Regions from separate parts of the Ewingella sp. S1.OA.A_B6 genome, predicted to be linked through region 1. Evidence: predicted binding sites of a transcription regulator. Region 1 holds the regulator's gene; each other region holds the start of a gene.
The links. Region 1 encodes ArgR, which controls arginine synthesis, uptake and breakdown. Its sites were predicted from a motif close to ANTGAATAAAAATACANT; they were not measured.
Positions count from the first base shown of each region.

Region 2: a site for ArgR is predicted at 6,491-6,508, ahead of argC (N-acetyl-gamma-glutamyl-phosphate reductase). Genes of this name have one in related genera too.
Region 3: a site for ArgR is predicted at 4,111-4,128, ahead of argF (ornithine carbamoyltransferase). Genes of this name have one in related genera too.

Region 1 is NZ_JBLJFK010000003.1:211,786-219,839, reverse strand. Features, by position in the region: gene mpl (UDP-N-acetylmuramate:L-alanyl-gamma-D-glutamyl-meso-diaminopimelate ligase) at 1-799, shown strand, start outside; gene argR (transcriptional regulator ArgR) at 1,202-1,672, opposite strand; gene mdh (malate dehydrogenase) at 2,137-3,075, shown strand; gene ACMV8I_RS10765 (helix-turn-helix domain-containing protein) at 3,138-3,404, opposite strand; gene ACMV8I_RS10760 (DNA-binding protein) at 4,063-4,413, shown strand; gene ispB (octaprenyl diphosphate synthase) at 4,480-5,451, opposite strand; gene rplU (50S ribosomal protein L21) at 5,711-6,022, shown strand; gene rpmA (50S ribosomal protein L27) at 6,041-6,298, shown strand; gene ACMV8I_RS10740 (DMT family transporter) at 6,386-7,357, shown strand; gene cgtA (Obg family GTPase CgtA) at 7,376-8,054, shown strand, end outside.
Region 2 is NZ_JBLJFK010000012.1:103,911-111,964, reverse strand. Features, by position in the region: gene oxyR (DNA-binding transcriptional regulator OxyR) at 1-642, opposite strand, end outside; gene ACMV8I_RS18020 (glutathione peroxidase) at 801-1,559, shown strand; gene argH (argininosuccinate lyase) at 1,653-3,026, opposite strand; gene ACMV8I_RS18010 (argininosuccinate synthase) at 3,212-4,429, opposite strand; gene argB (acetylglutamate kinase) at 4,494-5,267, opposite strand; gene argC (N-acetyl-gamma-glutamyl-phosphate reductase) at 5,325-6,329, opposite strand; gene argE (acetylornithine deacetylase) at 6,555-7,706, shown strand; gene ppc (phosphoenolpyruvate carboxylase) at 8,001-8,054, shown strand, end outside.
Region 3 is NZ_JBLJFK010000005.1:182,963-191,016, forward strand. Features, by position in the region: gene pyrB (aspartate carbamoyltransferase) at 1-155, opposite strand, end outside; gene ACMV8I_RS13265 (hypothetical protein) at 342-611, opposite strand; gene ACMV8I_RS13270 (NanQ anomerase/TabA/YiaL family protein) at 661-1,122, shown strand; gene ACMV8I_RS13275 (alpha-amylase family glycosyl hydrolase) at 1,112-2,875, opposite strand; gene argF (ornithine carbamoyltransferase) at 3,072-4,079, opposite strand; gene rraB (ribonuclease E inhibitor RraB) at 4,250-4,690, shown strand; partial or broken gene ACMV8I_RS13290 (anaerobic nitric oxide reductase flavorubredoxin) at 4,927-5,082, shown strand; gene tehB (SAM-dependent methyltransferase TehB) at 5,187-6,050, shown strand; gene ACMV8I_RS13300 (6-phospho-beta-glucosidase) at 6,336-7,769, opposite strand; gene ACMV8I_RS13305 (PTS transporter subunit EIIC) at 7,825-8,054, opposite strand, start outside.

The sequences.
Region 1 (8,054 bases):
TCTTAAAGCTATTCAGAAACAGTTCCATCATTTGGTCCGCCTGGTGCCTGGCCAGGGTAAAATTATCCTGCCTGAGCATGACACTCCCTTGAAACAAGTGATGGCAATGGGTTGCTGGAGTGAACAGGAGTTCGTGGGTGAAGCCGAGGCCTGTGCATGGGATGCAAAAAAGGTCGCGCCAGATTCCAGCTCCTTTGCCGTGATGCTTCATGGAGAAAAGGTCGGTGAAGTGAATTGGTCCCTGGTAGGCGAACACAATATGCATAATGGGCTGATGGCCATTGCTGCTGCCCGCCACGTCGGTGTGAAACCGGAGGATGCTTGCAAAGCGCTGGATAGTTTCATCAATGCCCGTCGTCGTCTTGAACTGCGCGGCGAAGCATTTGGCGTCAGCGTCTATGATGATTTCGCGCATCATCCAACGGCAATTCTCGCCACGCTGTCCGCACTGCGCAGTAAGGTAGGCGGTACTGCACGCATTCTGGCGGTTCTCGAACCTCGCTCAAATACCATGAAAATGGGGCTGAGTAAAAACGAACTGGCCCCTGCGCTGGGGCGGGCGGATGAAGTGTTCCTGCTGCAACCACAGCATATTCCGTGGCAGGTCGCTGAAGTAGCCGAACACTGCATCCAGCCTGCGCATTGGAGTGCAGATGTTGATTCGCTGGTGGATCTGGTGATTAAAGCCGCGCTGCCGGGCGATCACATTCTGGTGATGAGCAACGGCGGATTCGGCGGTATTCATAGCAAACTCCTTGATGCACTAGCGGCTAAGGCCAGCGCAGTAAAAGAGTTTTAACATTCTGGTTTTGAGAATAAAAAAGCACAGTTCTCGCTGTGCTTTTTAATGGATCGAATTTGGTGTATGGAGAGCATAAAAAGAGATTTAAAAAAGAATGACTTTTTATTTTAAAATCAGCGCTTAAGTTGATTTGGCCATCTGCGCGTAAATTTTGCAGTTATTAGCCCATTGAAACTAAAATATGAAGGTGATGTTACTTATGAGGGTCAGCTTTACATGGGAAGTGATCGGATAGCAGCGCCGCTGTAGATCAACATCAGGTGTTTTGCAGGCAGATAGCTAGAGAAAAATGAGTCGTAATACTATAGCGTTACTTGCAGGATACCTTGAAGAGCAAACGGCGGGTAACCTGCATGTCGTGATATGGCGCTATTCATTAACTTCGCAATAGAGGGCCGCTTACAGCTCCTGTTCGAAATGGTGAAGGATGTCTTCATAAAGCTGTTTAACGCTGAAACCGCTGGCTGGGGTGGTGAAAATGGTGTCATCACCGGCGATAGTACCCAGAATACCTTCCGATTTCCCCCAAGAGTCCAGCATGCGCGCAATCAGCTGTGCTGCACCTGGGCTGGTGCGTATAACCACGACGGCCTCGTTGTAATCAATATCTAAAACCAGATTTTTCAATGGGCTGGTGGTCGTAGGGACACCAATTTCAGCGGGCAGACAGTAGACCATTTCCATTTTGGTATTTCGGGTACGTACCGCGCCGAATTTGGTCAGCATGCGCGAGACTTTCGATTGATTGATGTTCTCGAAGCCCTCTTCTTGTAAGGCGAGGACGATCTCCCCCTGAGAACTGAACTTCTCTTCCTTCAATAATGCCTTGAAGGTTTTGATCAGATCTTCCTGTTTAGCAGGATTACGCATTTTACACCCTGAGGTAATAACAATAGTGCTGAATATTATGCATATATTTGAATTGTTATGCAATAAATGTTCTGTAATACCACATGAACTAGACCTAAATAGATGGAATCAGGCTCAAAAAGCAAATGGTTAAATATGATGAATATGCAAAATTTTGTGCACTGCTGCCGCCTGTATTGGTAATTAAATTGTTATAAAAATGATATTGTTCTGATGTTGTCTTCGGGTGTAATGTAACTGCCGGTTAACCTGTCGTGTTTCGTGACGCTATTTTTATGATGTTATTGTTTATGCTGCTGAAGCATCAACAAAGTAATCTTAAATTAAGCCGACATACAACCTTAATACTGCGTGGCTTCTCACAATCTGGATTAGTTGATTGTGTTTGGCGGTTCAGTAGATTAAGGTCATAACTAGATGAATTCACGGCGCTTTTTAAGTTTATGATAAAAAAGGAGTATAGGATGAAAGTTGCAGTTCTCGGTGCAGCTGGCGGTATTGGCCAGGCCCTCGCCCTTCTACTCAAGACTCAGCTGCCTTCAGGTTCAGAACTCTCTCTGTATGACATTGCCCCGGTAACGCCGGGTGTTGCTGTCGACCTCAGTCATATCCCTACAGCTGTAAAAATTATAGGTTTCAGTGGAGTAGATGCTACTCCAGCATTAGTGGGAGCTGATGTGGTGTTGATTTCTGCCGGCGTCGCACGTAAGCCGGGGATGGACCGTTCTGACCTGTTCAATGTCAATGCGGGCATCGTTCGCAATCTGATAGAACAAGTGGCGAAAACCTGCCCAAAAGCGTGCATTGGTATCATCACTAACCCGGTGAATACTACGGTAGCTATCGCTGCTGAAGTGTTGAAAAAAGCGGGTGTTTACGACAAAAATAAATTGTTTGGCGTAACCACTCTCGACGCAATACGTTCGAATACTTTTGTTGCTGAACTGAAAGGCAAACAGCCACAGGATATCGAAGTTCCGGTGATTGGCGGCCATTCAGGTGTCACTATTTTGCCACTCCTGTCGCAAATCCCTGGTGTTACCTTTAGCGAAAGTGAAGCGGCTGACTTAACCAAACGTATCCAGAATGCGGGTACTGAAGTGGTTGAAGCTAAAGCCGGTGGTGGATCTGCTACACTCTCTATGGGCCAGGCAGCTGCGCGCTTTGGTTTATCCTTAGTTCGTGCACTACAAGGCGAGAGTAACGTTGTAGAGTGCGCGTATGTAGAAGGTCAGGGCGAATATGCACGTTTCTTCGCTCAGCCGATTCTGTTGGGTCAAAATGGTGTCGCTGAACTGAAGAGCATCGGCAAGTTGAGTGCATTTGAGCAAAGCTCTCTTGACTCAATGCTTGATGTATTGCGCAAAGATATTGAACTGGGTGAGCAATTCATCAATAACTGATCCCCGTTACATGATTCTTGATAAACCGCCGTCATTTACGGCGGTTTTTTATTAGTACGAGTTCAGTTTTTATTCGGTGCTCTCATTTTGCGTTCTATTCGTTGCGAGGTTGCCGCATCAAAATAGCGATTTGGCCAAATCATTGATGGATGGATGCCAATCGCATCGGCAATGATACGTTCACCTTTAGGCCATGGTCGAGACAATGCATTAGCCAGTGTTGATGAACTTAGCCCGGCGCCGCGAGAGACCGCCGCCAAAGTGGTTCCCTTTTTTCTCAGCGCTGCGATAATGTCTGCCTGATGCCAATTTTCTTTACGTCCTTTCATGTGTATTCCCTTCATTATAGGCAAAATATTCAATGGTTTTTTAACGTCAGTGTGACTTATGGAATCAAGATCTGAAATATTGCATCTCGGAGTTGATGTTTTTGTTTCTAAAAAATATGTTGTTTATCTTCTGGAAAAATATCTCTTTATGGCAATTAACGCAAATGCGTAATTTGATTTTTTGCAGATAGAGTGCAACAGGTGTTTATAAATATTTGGTTATTAATGAGATGTGAATAATAATTTTTTTTTGATATTAACTGTTCGATTTAGACATACATTTAACACAGTGCGCGTTCTTAGCACTTCATGGTGCTGCTTTCAACAGGATAGTGTCTGGCTAATGGAATACATTTTATGTATGACTTTGTATTTATTGTCTTTATTTTGATTTTCGTTTTGTTTTTAGTTTGGTTTCTTTCTGAAAGTTTAATGTATTATTTTTTTGTTTCATAAAGTAATTAATAATTTTCTGATGTATGTGAAAGGTGGGTGGTTAATTCGTGTTTCTTCTTTCTATTAAGTAATGCTATAACTTATGTGCAGTTATTAAATGTACATTTAAAAGGAAAGGTGATGGTTTTTATAAAACTATTCGCCATCTCAAGGATTTCTAACATATTCGAATAGGCCTGCGTGCCATCTGAAAAGGAACGTTATGAAAAAAGAGTGGTTTTCAGCAAATGAACTGATTGGTTTTGAGGGGTTACCTTCCTCGACTCAAGGGATCCACGGTATGGCGCGGCGTAATGCCTGGGTCAAGCGTCGCAGGCATGGTGTTCAGGGAAAGGCTGTTGAATACCATATTGATAGCTTGCCCATCAACGCGATGAACTGCCTGGAGATGAAAGAACAATCTGCGGAATATGTATATTCTTCACATCAGGATCCCTTGGTAATTTGGATTGAAAGTTACAAACAACTGAAGCAACAAGAGCGTGAAATGATCATAAAGTTTATTGTCAGGGAGGGGTTATCTGAAGTTCTACAGCGTCTGCGTACTACTTGAGACTGGGTGTTACTGGCAGCATGTACCGCATGGGCGGTACATGCTCAAAGATGATTTTGGGGACGGTTAAAAGTTTCGTCTGACAGCAATATGAGCAAGCGCCTCAAGTGCAGTGCGGTAAACAGATTCAGGCAGAACTTGTAATGCAACAATAGCTTTGTCAGCTTCCTCTTCTGCCCGCAGTCGAGTGTGCTCTAGTGAACCCCACTGATGCATTGTTGCCAATACCGGTTGCAGCAAGTGACGGCCATTACCTTCCTCAATGGCCTTACGGATCATGGCAGATTGCTCTGCATTGCCATTTTTCATCGCGTGAAGTAAAGGAAGTGTTGGTTTTCCTTCATTCAGATCGTCACCGGTATTTTTACCCAGAGTTTCCCCATTCGCGTCATAATCGAGCAAATCATCGATTAACTGGAAAGCGGTACCAAGATAACGACCGTAATCCTGTAAGCCCTGAATTTGGTCTTCAGTGCCATTGGCCAGCATTGCCGAAGCTTGTGATGCAGCTTCGAACAGTCGTGCAGTTTTACTGTAAATAACCTGCATGTAGCTTTCTTCGGTAATGTCCGGGTCGTTGCAATTCATTAATTGTAGAACTTCGCCTTCAGCAATGACATTGACCGCCTTTGCCATCAATGCCAGTACGGGCAATGATTCTAGATCAGTCATCATTTGGAAAGCTCTGGTATAGATAAAATCACCCACTAAAACGCTCGCGGCATTGCCGAACGCGGCATTGGCCGTTGCTTTCCCGCGACGCATATCTGACTCATCAACGACGTCATCATGCAACAGTGTTGCCGTATGGATAAACTCAATAAGTGCAGCGACAGTGATGTGCTTGTTACCCTTATAAGATAAGGCACGTGCAGCAAGAACGGCGATCATTGGGCGAATGCGTTTGCCCCCGCCACTAATGATGTAATATCCCAGCTGATTGATGAGTGAAACATCTGAATTCAGCTGCTCAAGTATGGTTGCGTTTACCGCATCCATGTCCTGCTCTGTGAGATCGATTATCTGTTCTAGGTTCATGGTGTTTTTTCGGCTGCGTTACTTTTCACCGCAATGAGGTCTGGCTCACATTGGCACATGGCACTTACTGTAATGGGGATTGTACTTGAAAAACAGTGCAGATAAATGCTATCGCAAGAACTGCGCTTTTTTTCTTCTTTTGTGGTGAATGTGCTCTTGTCTTATGCGGATTTTTTGCGTAGAATTCGCGCCCTATTGTGAATATTTATAGCGCCCTCTGGACTATACAAAGTTGAGTGCGCGGAAAGCGGAGTTTTATATGTACGCGGTTTTCCAAAGTGGTGGTAAACAACACCGTGTCAGCGAAGGGCAGACTATTCGCCTTGAAAAGCTGGACATCGCAACTGGCGAAGCAATCGAGTTTGATCAAGTTTTAATGATTGCTAACGGTGAAGAAATTAATATCGGTCTGCCATTAGTTGCTGGCGGTTTGGTCAAAGCTGAAGTCGTAGCTCACGGTCGTGGCGATAAAATTAAGATTGTTAAATTTCGTCGTCGTAAGCATTACCGTAAGCAACAGGGCCACCGTCAGTGGTTCACTGACGTTAAAATCACCGGCATCAGCGCTTAAGTTTAGGAGAGCGGAACTATGGCACACAAAAAGGCTGGCGGCTCCACACGCAACGGTCGCGATTCAGAAGCTAAACGTCTTGGCGTAAAACGCTTTGGCGGCGAAGCGGTACTGGCAGGCAGCATCATCGTTCGTCAGCGTGGCACCAAATTCCACCCTGGTACTAACGTGGGTTGCGGCAAAGACCACACTCTGTTTGCTTTGGCTGACGGTAAAGTCAAGTTCGAAGTTAAAGGCCCGAAAAATCGTAAGTTTATCAGCATCGAAGCTGAATAAATTTTTCGAGTCTTAAGTAAATAGATGTAAGCCTCGCAACTCGTTGCGGGGCTTTTTACATTCTGATTCGCTCACACTGACAAGAATATGGATACGAAGTCGCAGGCGCCAGTAGGGATCATGTTAGCGATTACCACAGCTATGTGCTGGGGTTCTCTGCCGATTGCGATGAAACAGGTTTTAGTGGTGATGGATCCGTTTACCGTAGTTTGGTTTAGGTTTTCCTCAGCCGCTATAGTTCTTGGATGTATTCTCGCGTTGCGGCATAGATTGCCATCGATGCGCATATTCAAAAGTCCGCGTTGGTTAATTTTACTCCTTATCGCCACCTGCGGATTATTGGGTAATTTCGTTTTATTCGGGTCATCTCTGCAATACCTCAGCCCAACGGCATCGCAGGTGATTGGACAGCTGTCACCCGTCGGTATGATGTTCGCCAGCGTCGTTATCCTGAAGGAAAGGATGCGTATCACTCAGGTCATCGGCGCCGGTATGCTTATTTTAGGGCTGGTTCTGTTTTTCAATACTAGCCTGATTGAGATTTTTACTCGACTCACTGATTACACGTTAGGTGTATTACTGGGGATCGGCGCAGCAACGGTTTGGGTGACCTATGGCGTGGCACAAAAATTTTTATTGCGCCAGCTGGCTTCACCTCAGATCTTATTTTTACTGTACACTTTATGTTCTATCGCATTGCTCCCGCTGGCCAGTCCGGCGATGCTCTCTCAGCTCAGCGGCTGGCAATTTGCCTGCTTGTTGTTTTGCGGCGCGAATACTTTAGTAGGATACGGCGCATTAGCGGAAGCGATGGCGAGATGGCAGGCGGCGCAAGTGAGTGCTTTTGTCACCCTGACGCCGCTGTTTACCCTGCTATTTTCAGATTTATTAGCACTCGCCTGGCCTGGTATGTTTGCGGCACCGGTACTTAACGTTATTGGTTATCTTGGTGCATTCGTGGTGGTGGCGGGAGCGATGTTTTCCGCAATAGGCCATCGTTGGTGGCCTGGTCGGACAGAACAAAATCGGGTGGCTAAACTCAAGCAGCCCGGTGAATGATTTACGGAGACAGTACAAATGAAGTTTGTAGATGAAGCCACCATATTGATCGTGGCAGGTGACGGCGGTAACGGTTGTGTTAGCTTCCGTCGTGAGAAGTATATTCCACGCGGTGGCCCTGATGGCGGTGACGGCGGCGATGGCGGCGATGTTTACCTTATTGGTGACGAAAACCTCAACACGCTGATCGATTTCCGTTTTGTGAAATCTTATCGTGCTGAACGTGGCACCAATGGCCAAAGCAGCGACTGTACCGGTAAGCGTGGCAAAGATATCACGGTTAAAGTTCCAGTCGGTACACGGGTAATCGACCAGGCTACGGGCGAAGTACTCGGTGATATGACCCGCCATGGTCAGGTTCAGATGGTCGCTAAAGGCGGTTTTCACGGCTTGGGTAATACCCGCTTTAAATCCTCCATTAACCGCTCGCCGCGTCAGAAGACGATGGGCACCAAAGGTGAAGAGCGTGATATCGCACTTGAACTGATGTTGCTTGCTGATGTGGGAATGCTTGGGCTACCAAACGCAGGTAAATCAACGTTTATCCGCGCCGTTTCCGCAGCGAAACCAAAAGTAGCCGACTATCCGTTTACCACTCTGGTTCCAAGCCTTGGCGTGGTCCGTATGGACAGCGAGCAAAGCTTTGTGGTTGCCGACATCCCAGGGCTGATTGAAGGCGCTTCTGAAGGCGCTGGTT
Region 2 (8,054 bases), on a different contig from region 1:
GTCTGCCCCAGCCTGGAAACAGAACCCCAGAGCTTGATCGCGCAGGCAGTGCCCATCTTCCAGCATCAACAACTTCTCACCAGCCAGATCAGCCATGGCCACGCGATCGCGCGATGCCCAAGAATGCTCATCATAAATCGCCAGTTTCATCGGCTCATCAAACAGCGGTACTTCGATAAATGCCTCACTCTCTTTAACCAGCGCTAAAATTGCACAGTCCAGCTTTCCGCTATCAAGCTGCGCAAGCAGTTGCTGGGTTTGCGCTTCATGCAGGTACATCTCCAGTTTTGGAAAAGTTTTGTGCAGCGTGGGAATAATTTGTGGCAGCAAATAAGGCCCGACCGTTGGGATCAACCCGATATGCAGCGGCCCGGACATCGCCTCGCCCTGTTGGCTAGCCATTTCGCGCAATACTTTGACTTCACGAAGCACCGTCCGCGCCTGGTCTACCAGCAATAAACCTGCCTGAGTGAAAAGTACCTTGCGGCTGGTTCTTTCCAGCAGCATCACACCCAGTTCATCTTCCAGTTTGCGGATCTGTCCACTCAAGGTCGGCTGGCTCACATGGCAAGAATCAGCTGCACGGCGAAAATGGCGAAATTCAGCCAGTGCCACCAGATACTCTAAATCACGAATATTCATTTATCCTCCATTCCCGTAACGGGTCCACCGATAGTTCGCAACGATAGATAAGATAGCAATCAACGATTATAACTATCAACAATAATCGTTAATAATGTCTCCATCAAAAGAACATAGCTATAAAGCCGATTTTATTTTTATTAATTAAGAGGTTATTAATGTTTGCTAATCACGAAGGGAAGCCAGTACCACAAGTTACATTCCATACTCGTCAGGGCGATCAATGGGTCGATCTCACCAGTGATGAACTGTTTAAAAATAAAACGGTCATTCTGTTTTCATTGCCGGGTGCCTTCACCCCGACCTGTTCCTCAAGCCACTTGCCACGCTATAACGAACTGGCTGGCGTATTTAAGCGTCACGGCGTAGACAGCATTCTGTGCGTTTCTGTCAACGATACTTTCGTCATGAATGCATGGAAATCCGAGCAGAGCGCGGCCAATATCACCTTCATTCCTGACGGCAACGGTGAATTCACTAAAGGCATGGATATGCTGGTCAAGAAAGCTGATTTAGGCTTCGGTCCGCGTTCGTGGCGTTACTCCATGCTGGTGCGTAACGGCGTGGTAGAAAAAATGTTTGTCGAACCTAACAAACCAGGCGACCCGTTTGAAGTTTCTGATGCAGACACCATGCTCAAATACCTGGCCCCAGATTTTAAAGTGCAGGAATCCGTTTCTGTCTTCACCAAACCGGGCTGCCCTTTCTGCTCAAAAGCCAAACAAATGCTACAGGAACGTAGTATTCAATACGAAGAAGTTGTATTAGGCAAAGATGCGACCACGGTGAGTCTGCGTGCTATTACAGGCCGAGCAACTGTGCCACAAGTCTTTATAGGCGGTCGCCACATCGGTGGAAGCGACGATCTGGATGTCTATCTGAACAGCGAAGCTGAAGTGTGCGAATTGGCGCAATAAGACAACGCATTAAGACAAAATGAAATATGACGACGTGAACACATTGGCGGGCTTGGTGCCCGCTTTTTTTATTCTTCACGTCTACGATAAAAGTTATGCCAAGCGTGCTTTCGCTTCACCGATCGCCAACGCAACCTGCTCAGGCGAGACCCCTCCCTTCGCTGCGCGCTTGTCGAGGCAGGATTGCAGTTCGAGGATCGGGTATACATCGTCGCCAATCACGCTGCTAAACTTCTGCAAGTCTGCCAGCGTCAAAGCTTCCAGCGCTTTGCTTTGAGCAATAGCTTCCACAACAACTTCGCCAACAATATGGTGCGCTTCACGGAAAGGAATACCTTTAGCGACCAGATAATCCGCCAGTTCGGTGGAGTTAGCGTAACCCTGCTGAGCGGCTTCTTTCGCACGCGGACGCTTCACCTGAATGCCATCCAGCACCAGTGCAGCCATGTTCAGGCAATCCATCCAGGTATCGAGCGCGTCAAACAGCCCCTCTTTGTCTTCCTGCATATCTTTGTTGTACGCCAGCGGCAGGCCCTTCATGGTCATCATCATGCCGGTCAGTGCGCCTTGCACGCGGCCACATTTGCCACGAATCAACTCCAGTGCGTCTGGGTTTTTCTTCTGTGGCATCAGTGATGAGCCCGAGGTCACGCGATCTGACAGGTCAACAAAAGCCGCTTCGCCGCTGTTGAAGAAAATCAAATCTTCGGCAAAACGCGACAGGTGAACCATGCTTATCGATGCATTAGAAAGCAGTTCCAGCACGTGGTCGCGGTCAGACACGCTGTCCAGGCTATTGCGGGTGGCTGAAGCAAAACCTAACCAACCAGCCAGCTGTTCGCGATCCATCGGATAGGCGGTACCAGCCAATGCGCCACTGCCCAGCGGGCTAACATCTAGGCGTTTCAGGGTATCTTGTAGACGGCTCTCATCACGCGCCAGCATTTCTACATAAGCCATGCACCAGTGGGCGAACGTTACCGGCTGAGCACGTTGTAAATGCGTATAGCCCGGCATAACGGCATCCTGATTAGCTTCAGCCGTTTCCACTAATGCATGTTGCAGCTGTTTTACCGCCAGTTGCAGTTCAACCACCTGCTCTTTGCACCACAGCTTGAGGTCAGTTGCTACCTGGTCGTTACGGCTACGGCCGGTGTGCAATTTCTTGCCGAGGTTGCCGACTTTGTCGATTAACTTCTGCTCAACCCAGCTGTGAATATCCTCAGCATCGCTTTCCAAAATAGCACGCGAGTTAGCACGGACTTCTTCCAGCAAGATATTCAATGCTTCTTCAAGCTGTAGCTGTTCGTCAGCGGTCAGTACATTGACTGTCACCAGCGCTTTTGACCAGGCCACTGACCCGACGATATCCTGCTCTGCCAGCCGGTAATCAAAGCGTAGTGAATCGTTTAACTCTTTAAACCGTTGATCGGCTGCCTGGCTGAAACGTCCGCCCCAAAGTGCCATAAAATCTCCTCCTGAAATGTATGCAAAAGGACGCAGCCTGTGCGCCCTTAATGTAATCCGTAAACAGGCGTTATTGTCACAGCCAGTTTGGGTGCGGACAGCGCGCAGAAACCGCAGCGTACATACAGTACATGAGGATTTCGAGCACTGCCCAAGCCCAAAAATGGCAAGTAAAATAGCCTATCTTATTTCTTAGCGTTCAGTGCGCGAATGCGTGATGACAACGAGAACAGACGAATAAAGCCGCCCGCGTGGCTGTGGTCATACACTTCGTCTTCACCAAAGGTGGCAAACTCTTCAGAGTACATGCTGTTCGGCGATTTTTTCTGAATCGCTGAGGCTGTGCCTTTGTAGAGTTTGATGACCACTTCGCCATTAACGTCTTCAGCCAGTGCATCTGCAGCAGCCTGAATAGACTCACGCAGTGGTGCAAACCAGCGGCCATCGTAAACCACGTAAGACATTTCATGGCCCAACTGCTCACGCCATTTAAAGCTGTCGCGATCCAGAACCAACTGCTCAACGCCACGCAATGCCGCCATCATGATGGTGCCGCCCGGGGTTTCGTAGCAGCCACGGGATTTAATGCCGACCAGGCGGTTTTCAACAATGTCGATACGACCGATGCCATGTTTCACACCGAGTACGTTCAGCGCTTCGAGGCACTGGAACGGGCTGAGTTCTACGCCGTTTACTGCAACGACTTCGCCTTTTTCCACTTTAACGGTAACGGTTTCAGCCTGGTCCGGTGCATCTTCCGGAGCAACAGTCCATGCCCAACAATCTTTGTTAGCTGCATTCCACGGGCTTTCGAGCACACCACCTTCGGTGGAGATGTGCCATGCATTTTCGTCACGGCTATAGATTTTTTCCAGCGATGCGGTGGTTGGAATATTACGCTCTTTCAGGTAATCCAGCAGGGCTTCACGGGAACGCAGATCCCACTCACGCCATGGCGCAACCACTTTCAACTGTGGTGCCAGCGCAGTGTAGGTGGTTTCGAAACGCACCTGATCATTACCTTTACCGGTCGCACCGTGACACAGTGCATCTGCGCCAACTTTCAGTGCGAGCTCAACCTGTGCCTTCGCAATCAACGGACGCGCCATTGAAGTACCGAGCAGATAGCTGCCTTCGTACAGAGCACCTGATTTCAGCACCGGATAAACGTACTCTTTGATGAACTCTTCACGTAGATCAACCACGTGGCATTCAGAGGCACCGGTACGCAGAGCCTTTTGTTCAATACCTTCCAGATCGCCACGTTCCTGACCAATATCAGCCACAAACGCCACAACTTCGCAGTCGCCATAGTTTTCTTTCAGCCATGGAATGATCGCTGAGGTGTCCAGGCCGCCGGAGTAAGCCAGAACAATTTTCTTGATGCCTTTGGTTGCTACCATGATGATTTCCTTTAAAAATTTTATTGATTCAACAAGTCGGTCAATGGGGTTTTACATACGGCGATCACGCCAGAATTCGGGTGCCGATCGCGGTACCGTTAAAAAGTGCCGGTAACTGCTCGGCGTGACGCCAGCTGGCAATGTCCACCGGGCGTCCAAGCGTACGGGCTGCGTCCAGCGCGGCGTGAACTTTAACAATCATGCCGTCGGTAATAATACCCTGCTCAATCAGCAACTCGGCTTCTTGCGCCGACATCTGAGGAATACGCTGGCCTTTGCCATCGAGAATACCACTGACATCTGACAGCAGGATTAAATCTGCGCCCAGCGTTTCCGCAAGGGCCGTCGCAGCCTGATCGGCGTTGACGTTCATCAGCTCACCAGACGCGGTGATACCGATAGAACTGACAATCGGCAGATAGCCTGACCCGGTCAGCATGTTAATCAGCACCGGAGAACCGGCTTCGGCTTTACCGACATTACCCAGCTCTTCACTCAACTTCGTCACACTGACAGAACCGCCATCGGCCAGCGACAGGCCAACCGCATTGATATTATTTTTAATCGCCCACGCAAGTAGGGCTTTATTCGCGCTGCCAGCCAGTGCACCGGTAATAATATCAATCTGGTCAGCTGGGGTGACACGCAGACCGGCTTTTTTAACCACCGGCAGGTTAAGCTTTTTCATCAGCTCATCGACCAAACAGCCACCACCGTGAACGATAACCAATGGGCGCTGATATTGCTGGCGATAAGTCACCAGCGCCATGAACAGGCGCTCGAGCGCTTCTTCATTGTCCAGTAACACACCACCTAATTTAATGACTAACGGATTCATAGCTGTTTGCGCCTCAATCGGTTAAAAAATAAGTATTTGACTTTAATGTAATATTTATCAAATCAGGGAGAGCGTTTCGGGGAAACCAAATCGCAGGTTCAGGCACTGCACTGCCTGCGCTGATGCGCCTTTAAGCAGATTATCTTCGGTCGCGACAACAATCAGATGTTCCCCTTTAACTGCAAAACCGATATCACAGAACGGCAACCCGACCACATCTTTCAGTGCCGGAACACCTTTGGCGTATAAACGTACCAGAGGTTTATCGTGATAGGCATTGTGGAAAGCTTGCGCAACATCCTGCTCCGTCACCCCCGCTTTCAGACGGCAGGTGATGGTAGCAAGAATACCGCGTGGGAAATTACCTAAATGTGGAGTGAAAATCACCGGCACGCCAAGGTGCTCAACAATTTCGGGGTGATGACGGTGGTTGAACAGGCCATATGGCTTTAGGCTAACTTCACAGAAACTGTTGCCAATAGAGGCTTTGCGCCCTGCACCGCTGACGCCGCTGGTGGCGTTAATCACCGGCCACTGGCTGTCATTAAGCAGATCATTTTCGAGCAAAGGTTTGATCGCCAGTTGTGAAGCCGTCGGATAGCAGCCCGGAACAGCGATCAACTGTGCCTCTTTGATTTTGTCAGCCTGCCATTCGGCCAGGCCGTACACCGCTTTGTCCAGCCAGTCGATATGCTGGTGCTCAAAGCCGTAAAATTCGGCGTAAAACTCAGGTTTTTTGACGCGGAACGCGCCGGAGAGATCAAACACCACACAACCGGCAGCCAGAAACTGCGGCGCTAAGTCGTGGCTGACTTCATGAGCCGTTGCGAGGAAAACAACATCAACGCCTTTCGCAGCTTCCTGCACATCCTTCATCGCTAAAACAGGCAGATCAACGATGCCTTTCAAGTGAGGGTGCAAATCAGAAAGTAATTTCCCTGCATCTGCACTTTGCGCTGAAACCGTTAAACCGGTTATGTTCATATGTGGATGGCGGCTCAGGTAGGTCGCGAGTTCAGCTCCTGCATAACCAGTGGCACCAACAATCAGCGTATTTAACATGGGGTCTGTTCACCTTCTCAACTTAACCGTATTGCTCTGCAACACAGCGTACTTCTTTAGGTAACAGGGTTCACCGCGTTATACGCCGTTCACCCGCGAGATTTTCAACCATTTCGTTTTACAGGGCCGGTAAAACTTCCGGTTTCCTTACGCTCTGGTTTATTGTATTTTTATTCACATAAACTGCATGAATATGAATACTACCCTAACTAAAGGCTGTCAACAATGAAGATGAAATTACCTCCTTTTATTGAGCTATACCGGGCATTAATCGCGATACCCTCGATCAGTGCTACAGACAGCGCATTGGATCAGAGTAATGAAACCTTAATCAATGTGTTGGCTGGCTGGTTCCGCGATCTCGGTTTTAAGGTTGAGATTCAATCGGTGCCCAACACCCACAATAAATTCAATATGTTGGCAAGCATAGGTGAAGGCGCAGGCGGCTTGTTATTGGCAGGTCATACCGATACGGTTCCTTATGACAATGGCCGCTGGACCCGCGACCCTTTTACCCTGACCGAACACGAAAATAAGCTGTACGGTTTGGGTACAGCAGACATGAAAGGTTTCTTTGCTTTTATCCTCGATGCACTACGTGATATCGATACCAGCAAACTGACTAAACCGCTATATATTCTGGCAACCGCCGATGAAGAAACCACCATGGCCGGTGCCAGCTATTTTTCCAGGAATACCGCAATTCGTCCGGACTGCGCGATCATCGGCGAACCGACGTCCCTGAAACCGGTACGTGCGCATAAAGGCCACATCTCGAATGCGATACGCATAACCGGTCAATCCGGTCACTCCAGCGACCCTGGTCGTGGCGTTAATGCTATCGACCTGATGCATGAGTCGATCACCCAGCTGATTGGCCTACGTAATACGCTGAAACAGCGTTACAACCACAGCGGTTTTGTTATTCCTTATCCAACCATGAACTTCGGCCATATCAGCGGTGGTGACGCGGCCAATCGCATCTGTGCCTGCTGCGAATTGCACATGGACATCCGCCCGCTGCCGGGACTGACGCTCTCTGACCTTGACGGTTTGCTTCAGGAAGCGCTGGAACCGGTAAGCAGCCGCTGGCCGGGCCGGGTGGCCATAGAAGCGTTACATCCACCGATTCCTGGATATGAATGTCCGCCGGACCACCCGTTGGTTCAGGTAGTGGAAAAGTTGCTCGGCGTGGAAACCGAGATCGTCAACTACTGCACCGAAGCGCCGTTCATTCAGGAACTCTGCCCGACGCTGGTGCTTGGCCCCGGTTCAATAGAACAGGCGCATCAGCCAGATGAATACCTTGATACTGCATTTATCAAACCAACCCGCGAGTTGATCACACAGGTTGTGAACCATTTCTGCTACCACTAATTCTGTATTTCCAAGGCGACAGAAACAAACAGAGTACCTGCGGGTGTCCTTTGATACTGTACAAAAGCGCGATTAGCCAAACTGATATGTGGCTGGTGATGATGAAAATTCAGTGAATTTGCCTAAAACACCATTTTTCTAGTGAGGGAATGGGCATTTTTGCGGTAAAACAGGTGCTGTTTTTGAAAATGTGATCACGTTCGCAGCGTAAAAATGAATTATGGCGAAAGCGTCTAACGGGTGATGTTTATTTACAAAATATAATTTTAAATATGAGAACGGGTCAGAGGCGATATGAACGAACAATATTCCGCAATGCGTAGTAATGTCAGTACCTTAGGGAAACTG
Region 3 (8,054 bases), on a different contig from region 1:
GCTTCGAAGAAACAGCTGGCGATCACTTTATGTTTCAACAGTTCAGGTTGCGGCTGGGCTTTAAGACTGGCAGCGGTATCAAGTACCAGCTCCAACTCTTCACGGCTGAGATCGTTGATTGAGATAATGTGTTTTTGGTATAGCGGGTTAGCCATTGCTTCTCTCCTCTTAATCCCCTTCGTGCCTGAAGCTGTAGCTGCGTTGCCTGCGCTCGTTCACCCGAATCACTTACTTGAGTAAGCTCATCGGGATTCTTTCGCTTGCTGCCTTGCCACAACGCCAATTACTTTGGGTTTTTTTGGGTCAATTGGTTCTCGAATTCTGGACAAAAAAAAGCCCCTTTAATAAGGGGCTTTCATCAGATCGGCAATGCAACGGAAGAACAACGGCAGCGGACTGCCTTCTGGCACAGCGTTTTGTGACTGTTTTTGAACACAGCAAACCTGTCGATTGTTCATGGGTTCTCCCGGCAAATTGTCGCGCATTATACGCCCGCCATCGACGACATCAAGCGGAAAAATCATACGCAGCCAATCGATTGGCTGCGGGCCAAAATTGAGGCCAGAAGTGTTAACTGGATCATGCGGCGTTGCCTGCGGGTGCTTTATCATGGCATCGTATTGAAACGTGATTTCATTTTAAATTAGCAAAGGGAAGACCATGTTAACTGGAAATATTCATCAACTGCATCTGGTGCCTTATCTGCCTGCCGAACTGCGTGACGCCATCGAGTATGTGAAGCAGCACATCACCGCGGAAACGCCGCTCGGCAAACATGATATCCGCGGTAACGACGCTTTTGTGCTGATCTCCAATGACGCTACTGAGCCACAATCCGTGCGTCGTGCAGAGTTTCACGCCCGCTATCTGGATATTCAAATTATCCTTAATGGCACCGAAGGCATGACGTTCAGTAATCAGCCCGCCGGTAAAGTCGATACCGACTGGCTGGCTGACAAAGACATCGCGTTTTTATCCGCCGGTGAGCAGGAAAAAACCATCGTGTTGCAGGCTGGTGACTTCGTGGTGTTCTATCCCGGCGAAGTACACAAACCCCTGTGTGTTGTCGGCGAACCGGCCAACGTGCGCAAAGCGGTGGTAAAGATGTTGGTTAACGCTTAAATATTTTCATCCGCCAGCGGCGCAGGCGGCCAAGGCGTTCCGGCGCTTTGAGTTTGTGCTTAATCCACATCACCTGCCATGGTTGCAGACGCGTCTGGCCGGTAAAGGCTTCCCCGCCAATCAAGTCCTTGCCCTCGACGGCCAGTTTCACCACCTGAGACTGGCTGCTGATATTGAAGACGCAGGTAATACGGTCTTCGGTCTGCGGATCATAACGCTCCATCGCAAACAGTGATTTTCCCAGGTCAAACACCCGCTGTCCGGCCTGCGGCGAAAATGCTGGATGCGCACGGCGGTGTTTGATCAACGCATTCAATCCGAAAAAGACACGCGCGGGCAGGCTGTCAGTTTTTTGCAGCGCCGTCTCCAACTCGCCCAGTTTAAGTTTCTTACGATTGATGCGGCGGTTAATTCCCGACTGATGCATACCGTCGAGATCGTTTTCACTGCCCAGCAGGCTGTGAATATAAATCGCCGGTACGCCAATAAACGACAGCAACAGCGCCTGCGCGGCGAGGAACTTACGCGCCTTCAGATCGACGTCATCATCTGGCTCAGTCAGTGCGCTGAGGAAGTTAATATTTAGCTCATACGGCGAGTGCGTGCCGTCACCGTTGTCCTTGTAGGAGACGCGGCCCTCTTTACGCAGCGTTTCCTGCGCCATGTATTTGCGTTCATCGTCGTCGAGAAAGGTTTCGGTCGGTCGCAGCCCGATGCCGTCATGGCTGGCCAGAAAATTGAAATAAGTGGTGTTCGGATAGCGCGCTTCCGCGTTCAGGCTCTGTGCCCATTTCGTCAACGTGGTGGTGTCCTGACGCAAAAAAGCATGCAGTGTGAGCGGCGGCAGCGGGAACTGGTACACCATATGCGCTTCATCACCTTCACCAAAATAGCTGATGTTTTCATGGTGCGGTACGTTGGTTTCGGTGATAAGCCGGGTGCCGGGGATCACTTCGTCGAGGATCGTTCGCCACACTTTAATGATGTTGTGCGCCTGCGGCATGTGAATGGAACGGGTACCGAATTCTTTCCAGATGTAGCCAATCGCATCGAGGCGGATCGACTGCCCGCCGCTGGCGGCGTATTGCAGGAGAACATCAATACTTTCCAGCAATATCTGCGGATTTTTGAAATTGATGTCTACCTGATCTTCGCTGAAGGTGGTCCACAGATACAGCTCTGTGCCGTCGGCTTTAATAAAGGGAGTCAGCAGAGGCGACGCACGAGGGCGGACTACGCTGCTGTAGTCCAGAGCCGGATTGGAGTCGATAAAATAATCTTTGTAGTAAGGCTCGTCGTGCAGATAGCCTTTCATCCAGTCGCTGGAGCGGGAGATGTGGTTGATCACGCAGTCAAACATCAGGTTGAAATGGGTTGAGAGCTGATGAATATCGGACCAGCCGCCAAGGTGTTCGTCAATGCGGCGGTAATCGATGACGCTGAAGCCGTCATCCGAACTGTAGGGATACATCGGCAGAATATGAATATCACTGATGATGTCACGTAAGTACTTGTCTGCGAACTGGTTGAGCGTCTTGAGTGGCAGCTGCTCACCGTGGGTAATATTATCGCCATAGGTGATGAGATAAATATGAGTGCCATCGACCCAATCGGTGGTGCGGTGTTTGCCGTAATCCCATTTCTCTGCCAGATGGAGAATTTTTTTCAGCAGGTCGGCAATGTGTTCCCTGGGATAAATCCGGCTCAATAAACTTTCCAGGCGCAGTACGTATTCCAAATTCACTGATTTCATCGCGATGCCCTTTTTTTACCCCTTCGCCTGAAAACGGCAAAAGAAGGAGTGCTTTAATAAAAAGGTTAGCTGAAAAATCGGCGTTTTGGCGGGGATATGACCTGAAAAACTGCAATATTATGTAAAAGCGGGTGAAGCTATTCCAGCCAAAAAACGGCCCGATGCGCGGTAAAGTAGGCGTCGGGCCAAGGTGGGATCAGAGTGAACCGAGCGTGGCAACCATCACTGCTTTAATGGTGTGCAGGCGGTTTTCAGCCTGATCAAACACGACGCTGTGCGGTGATTCGAACACGTCATCAGTCACTTCCATGCCGCCGTGCAGACCATATTCTTCGGCCATCTGTTTGCCGAGGGTCGTTTGGTCGTCATGGAACGCGGGCAGACAATGTAGAAATTTCACCTGCGGATTACCAGTCAGGGCCAGCATCGCGCTGTTGACCTGATAGGCGCGCAGTAAGTTGATGCGCTCTTTCCAGGTCTCTTTGGGTTCACCCATCGACACCCAGACGTCGGTGTACAAAAAGTCGGCGCCTTTCACACCGGTCGCAATATCTTCCGTCAACAAGATACTGCCGCCATTCTCCTGAGCCAGATGTTGGCAGGTCGCGACCAGTTCGGCATCCGGCCAGCAGGCCGTTGGCGCCACCAGACGTAAATTCAGACCGCACAGCGCTGCGGCTTCCAGCAACGAATTGCCCATATTGTTTCGCGCATCACCCAGATAGGCGAGTTTCATGCCTTTAAGCGGCTGGCCTGGCAGTTGCTCCTGCATTGTCAGCAGGTCGGCCAACAGTTGCGTCGGATGAAACTCGTTGGTCAGGCCGTTCCAGACCGGGACGCCGGAGAACTCCGCCAGCATCTCGACTTTGTCCTGACCGAAACCACGATACTGAATACCGTCGTACATCCTTCCCAGTACGCGTGCGGTGTCTTTCATCGACTCTTTATGGCCGATCTGGCTGCCACTTGGGCCGAGGTAAGTGACGTTTGCGCCCTGATCATAAGCGGCAACTTCGAAAGAGCATCGTGTACGGGTCGAGTCTTTTTCGAAGATGAGCGCGATGTTTTTTCCTTGCAGGTGGGCTTTCTCAGTGCCATTTTTCTTCGCGGCTTTTAGCTCGACAGCGAGCTGGAGGAGGGATGTAATTTCTGACGGGGTAAAATCCAGTAACCTGAGAAAATGACGTTTACTCAAAAGACTCATGGTGTTCCTCTCCAATGCCTTTGCATTTTATGGTGAATATAAATTCAATTTATATGTATGAATATGCAATTACAACCCCGAAATAAAAACTTTGTCGTTTATAGTGGAGGCTGGCCCTTGGCTGTGTGAAAATAGCGGCAATATACGTCACATTGATTGAGGACTGAGGCATGGCAAATCGTGAGTTGCTGGAAGAACAACGTGAAGAAACCCGCTTAATCATCGAGGAACTGCTGGAAGATGGCAGCGATCCTGACGCGCTTTATACTATTGAACACCACTTATCATCAGAGAACTTCGACGTGCTGGAGAAAGCGGCGGTTGAAGCTTTCAAATTGGGTTATGAAGTTACCGACGCAGAAGAGTTGGAAGTTGAAGACGGTACTACCGTAATGTGCTGCGATGTGATCAGCGAAATTGCGCTGAATGCCGAACAGATTGACGTACAGGTTGAACAACTGATGAATCTGGCCGAAGCCCAGGGCGTGAACTATGACGGTTGGGGGACTTATTTCGAAGGCGACGACGAAGATGAAGACGGCGAAGAAGGTGATGAAGAAGGCAAGGAAGGCGAGTTAGTTGATGAAGATGATGACGGTAAGCGTCATTAATCATCTCGTATTTCTGCACTAAATAGATGAAAGGCTGCCGTTTCGGTAGCCTTTTTTCATGATATTTACAGCGTAAACTTATTATTAACCGTCTATATACCACAGCACCCGTTACGATTTAATCCCCAGCCGTTTGGCCAGTCTGTGAAGATTCCCTGCATCTATATCCAGAGCACGTGCACAAGCAGACCAATGTTCTGTTTTTCTCTCAACATTTTGTTGATCAACCGCCGCTGAAAGTCCTGACCCAAGCTTTCCGCTCCAAAGGCGTATTCGTCCGCTCTTCCACCATGAATAACGTAATGATGCCGAAGATCGCGGGAATGCTGGAAGAGTGCCGCGAGCATGGCAGGAAAATTGCCCGAGAATGGGCGCTGCATCCGCTTGAGGTTATCATTACTGCAGAGAATGAGTATGTTACTACGTGAATTGAGCCTCCAATAACAGGACCGACCGCAGCTCATCAACTTAACCGTGCGCAGACAGGAGAACACGAATGAATCCACTATTGCCTTATAAACTCATGCCCTTATGGGACAGTAAAACGCTGCCTCACAGCTTTACGCAAAAACATAACACTCAAGCCGGAACCTGGGCCAAGCTGACTATTCTTCAAGGTTCATTGACCTTCGCCATGATGACGGAGCCCGGAGAAGTGACTGAGTCTTTTGTCTTCACACCACAAAATGCTTCCCCCTATATTGAGCCGCAGCAGTGGCACCGGATTGTCTCTTTCTCTGAAGATTTGCAGTGCCAACTTGCCTTCTACTGTACTGCAGAAGACTATTTCACTAAAAAGTATCAGATGACCGGTACGCATTCTGAAGTGATTGAAGCTGCCAGGATTATCCCGCCAGGACGGGCGCTGGATCTGGGTTGTGGAGTGGGCCGGAATGCGCTTTATTTGAATCTGAAAGGATTTGATGTCACGGCGTGGGATAAAAATACGGACAGTATCGCCCATATTAATAAGCTCATCGAATTAGAAGACCTGCCAGCCATCACCGCCGGGGAAAAAGACCTCAACACGCTTGTCTTTGACGGATCGTTTGATTTTATTCTCTCTACCGTCGTTTTTATGTTTCTCCAGCGCGAGCGGATCCCTTCACTAATTGAGAATATGCAGTCTTGTACAGCAAAAGGGGGATATAACCTGATTGTTGCTGCAATGGATAGTGAAGACTACCCCTGTTTACTGCCTTTCCCGTTTACCTTTAAATCAGGCGATCTCAGAGACTATTATCCAGGATGGGAGATTATTAAATACAATGAAGATCTGGGGCAGTTACATAAAACGGATGATAATGGCGACCGGATAAAGCTACGATTTGCCACAATCTTGGCCAGAAAAACCGACTAGCCCATATCTCTGGAATTGCTATCTAATTTAGCTTGTGAAATCAGCCAATCCGTTGCCTCAGGATCACCCGAACGAAGCCGAATTTTACCCAGATTTGCGAGGAAAGTGTGCCCTGCCTCGGTACTGTCAGACACAATTAAGCCTCGGAGTAAAAACAGAAATAGGATTGATAGAGAATGAGCGTTGGATTTATTTGACTCAATGATTGAGAGCCGCCATCCGCTAATTTCGTGCTCATTCTCTGTATCATATGCCGCTTTTTGACTTATTCAATGCAGCACTGACTTAAAGCACTTCTCCATTGCTGCCAATGACGTTCTTATACCATTCAAAACTCTGCTTACGTGACCGCGCCATGGTGCCGGTGCCGTCATCGTTTTTGTCGACGTGAATAAAGCCATAGCGTTTGCTGTATTCGCCGGTAGTGAACGACACACAGTCGATGCAGCCCCAAGGCGTGTAGCCCATCAGGTCCACGCCATCTTCGAACACGGCTTTCTTCATTTGTTCGATATGAGCTTTTAAATAGGCGATACGGTAATCATCGTGGATTATGCCGTCAGGTGAGGCTTTGTCGATGGCACCGAAGCCGTTTTCAACGATGAACAATGGTTTCTGATAACGTTCGTAAAGTACGCTCAGGGAATAACGCAGGCCGACGGGGTCAATCTGCCAACCCCAGTCGGAGGCTTTGACGTGCGGATTCGGCACGCTGCCAGCAAAGCCAGATAATCCGTTGTCGTCGCTTGGATTATGGGCGGAAACGGCATTGCTCATGTAGTAGCTCAGGCCCATGTAGTCGGCGCAACCTTCACGCAACGCGTCCAGATCACCCTCTTCCATTTGGAGAGTGAAACCGCGTCGTTTCCACTCGTTGAGGATGTATGACGGGTAATAACCGCGCATATGCACATCGCCGAACAAGTAGCGTTCCCGCATCGACTCAACCGAGTACATCACGTCATCCGGGTGACAGGAGAACGGGTAGAGCGGCACCATGGCGACCATGCAGCCAATCTGGAAGTCAGGATTGATGGCGTGACCCAGTTTCACCACTTTAGCGCTGGCCACGAACTGGTGGTGCAGCACCTGATACATTGTCTCTTCAGGATTCTCTTGCTCGGTGAATACCACGCCCGAGCAGCAATAACCGAACAGTGGATAGTTCCAGTTTCGCTGGTTGTTGATCTCGTTGAAGGTCATCCAATATTTCACTTTGTGCTGGTAACGTTGGAGCACCACGTCGCTGAACTTCACAAAGAAATCGACCACTTTACGGTTTTTCCAGCCGCCGTACTCTTTGACCAGATACCATGGCATCTCAAAGTGCGACAGGGTGATCACCGGTTCGATGCCGTGTTTCAGCAGTTCGTCGAACATGTCGTCGTAGAACTGTAAACCTGCTTCGTTCGGCTGCAACTCATCTCCGTTAGGAAAAATGCGCGTCCAGGCAATTGAGGTGCGAAAACATTTGAAGCCCATCTCGGCGAACAGCGCGATGTCTTCTTTGTAGTGTGAATAGAAATCCACCGCTTCGTGGTTCGGATAGCGATAACCGTCCAGTACGCCATCGGTCATTACGCGGTCAACGCCGTGCGCGCCACCGGAAAGCACGTCGGCGATGCTCACGCCTTTACCGCCTTTATTCCAGCCGCCTTCAACCTGATGCGCCGCTACCGCGCCGCCCCACAAGAAATCTTTCGGTAACTGATGACTCATCCCGTTCTCCCTTTATGCGGACAAAAAATTCCGCGCTATAAATATTATTTCAGACTTAATTCATTTGTGTTTGTGTTGCCCGTGGAGCTTCTGCCTGCATTTTTTTGGTGGTAACGACCTCAGGCTCATCATTGAAGCCTACCAGCCAGGTAAACAGCGCACCGAGCACAAAGGCCACGGATATTGATAACAGGAAGCCGAGAAACTGTGGCATGTGCCCTTCCCTGAAGAACACCGGCAGTACGGCAATGCCCGGCAGGCAGTAACTCCACGACACCGCATTGA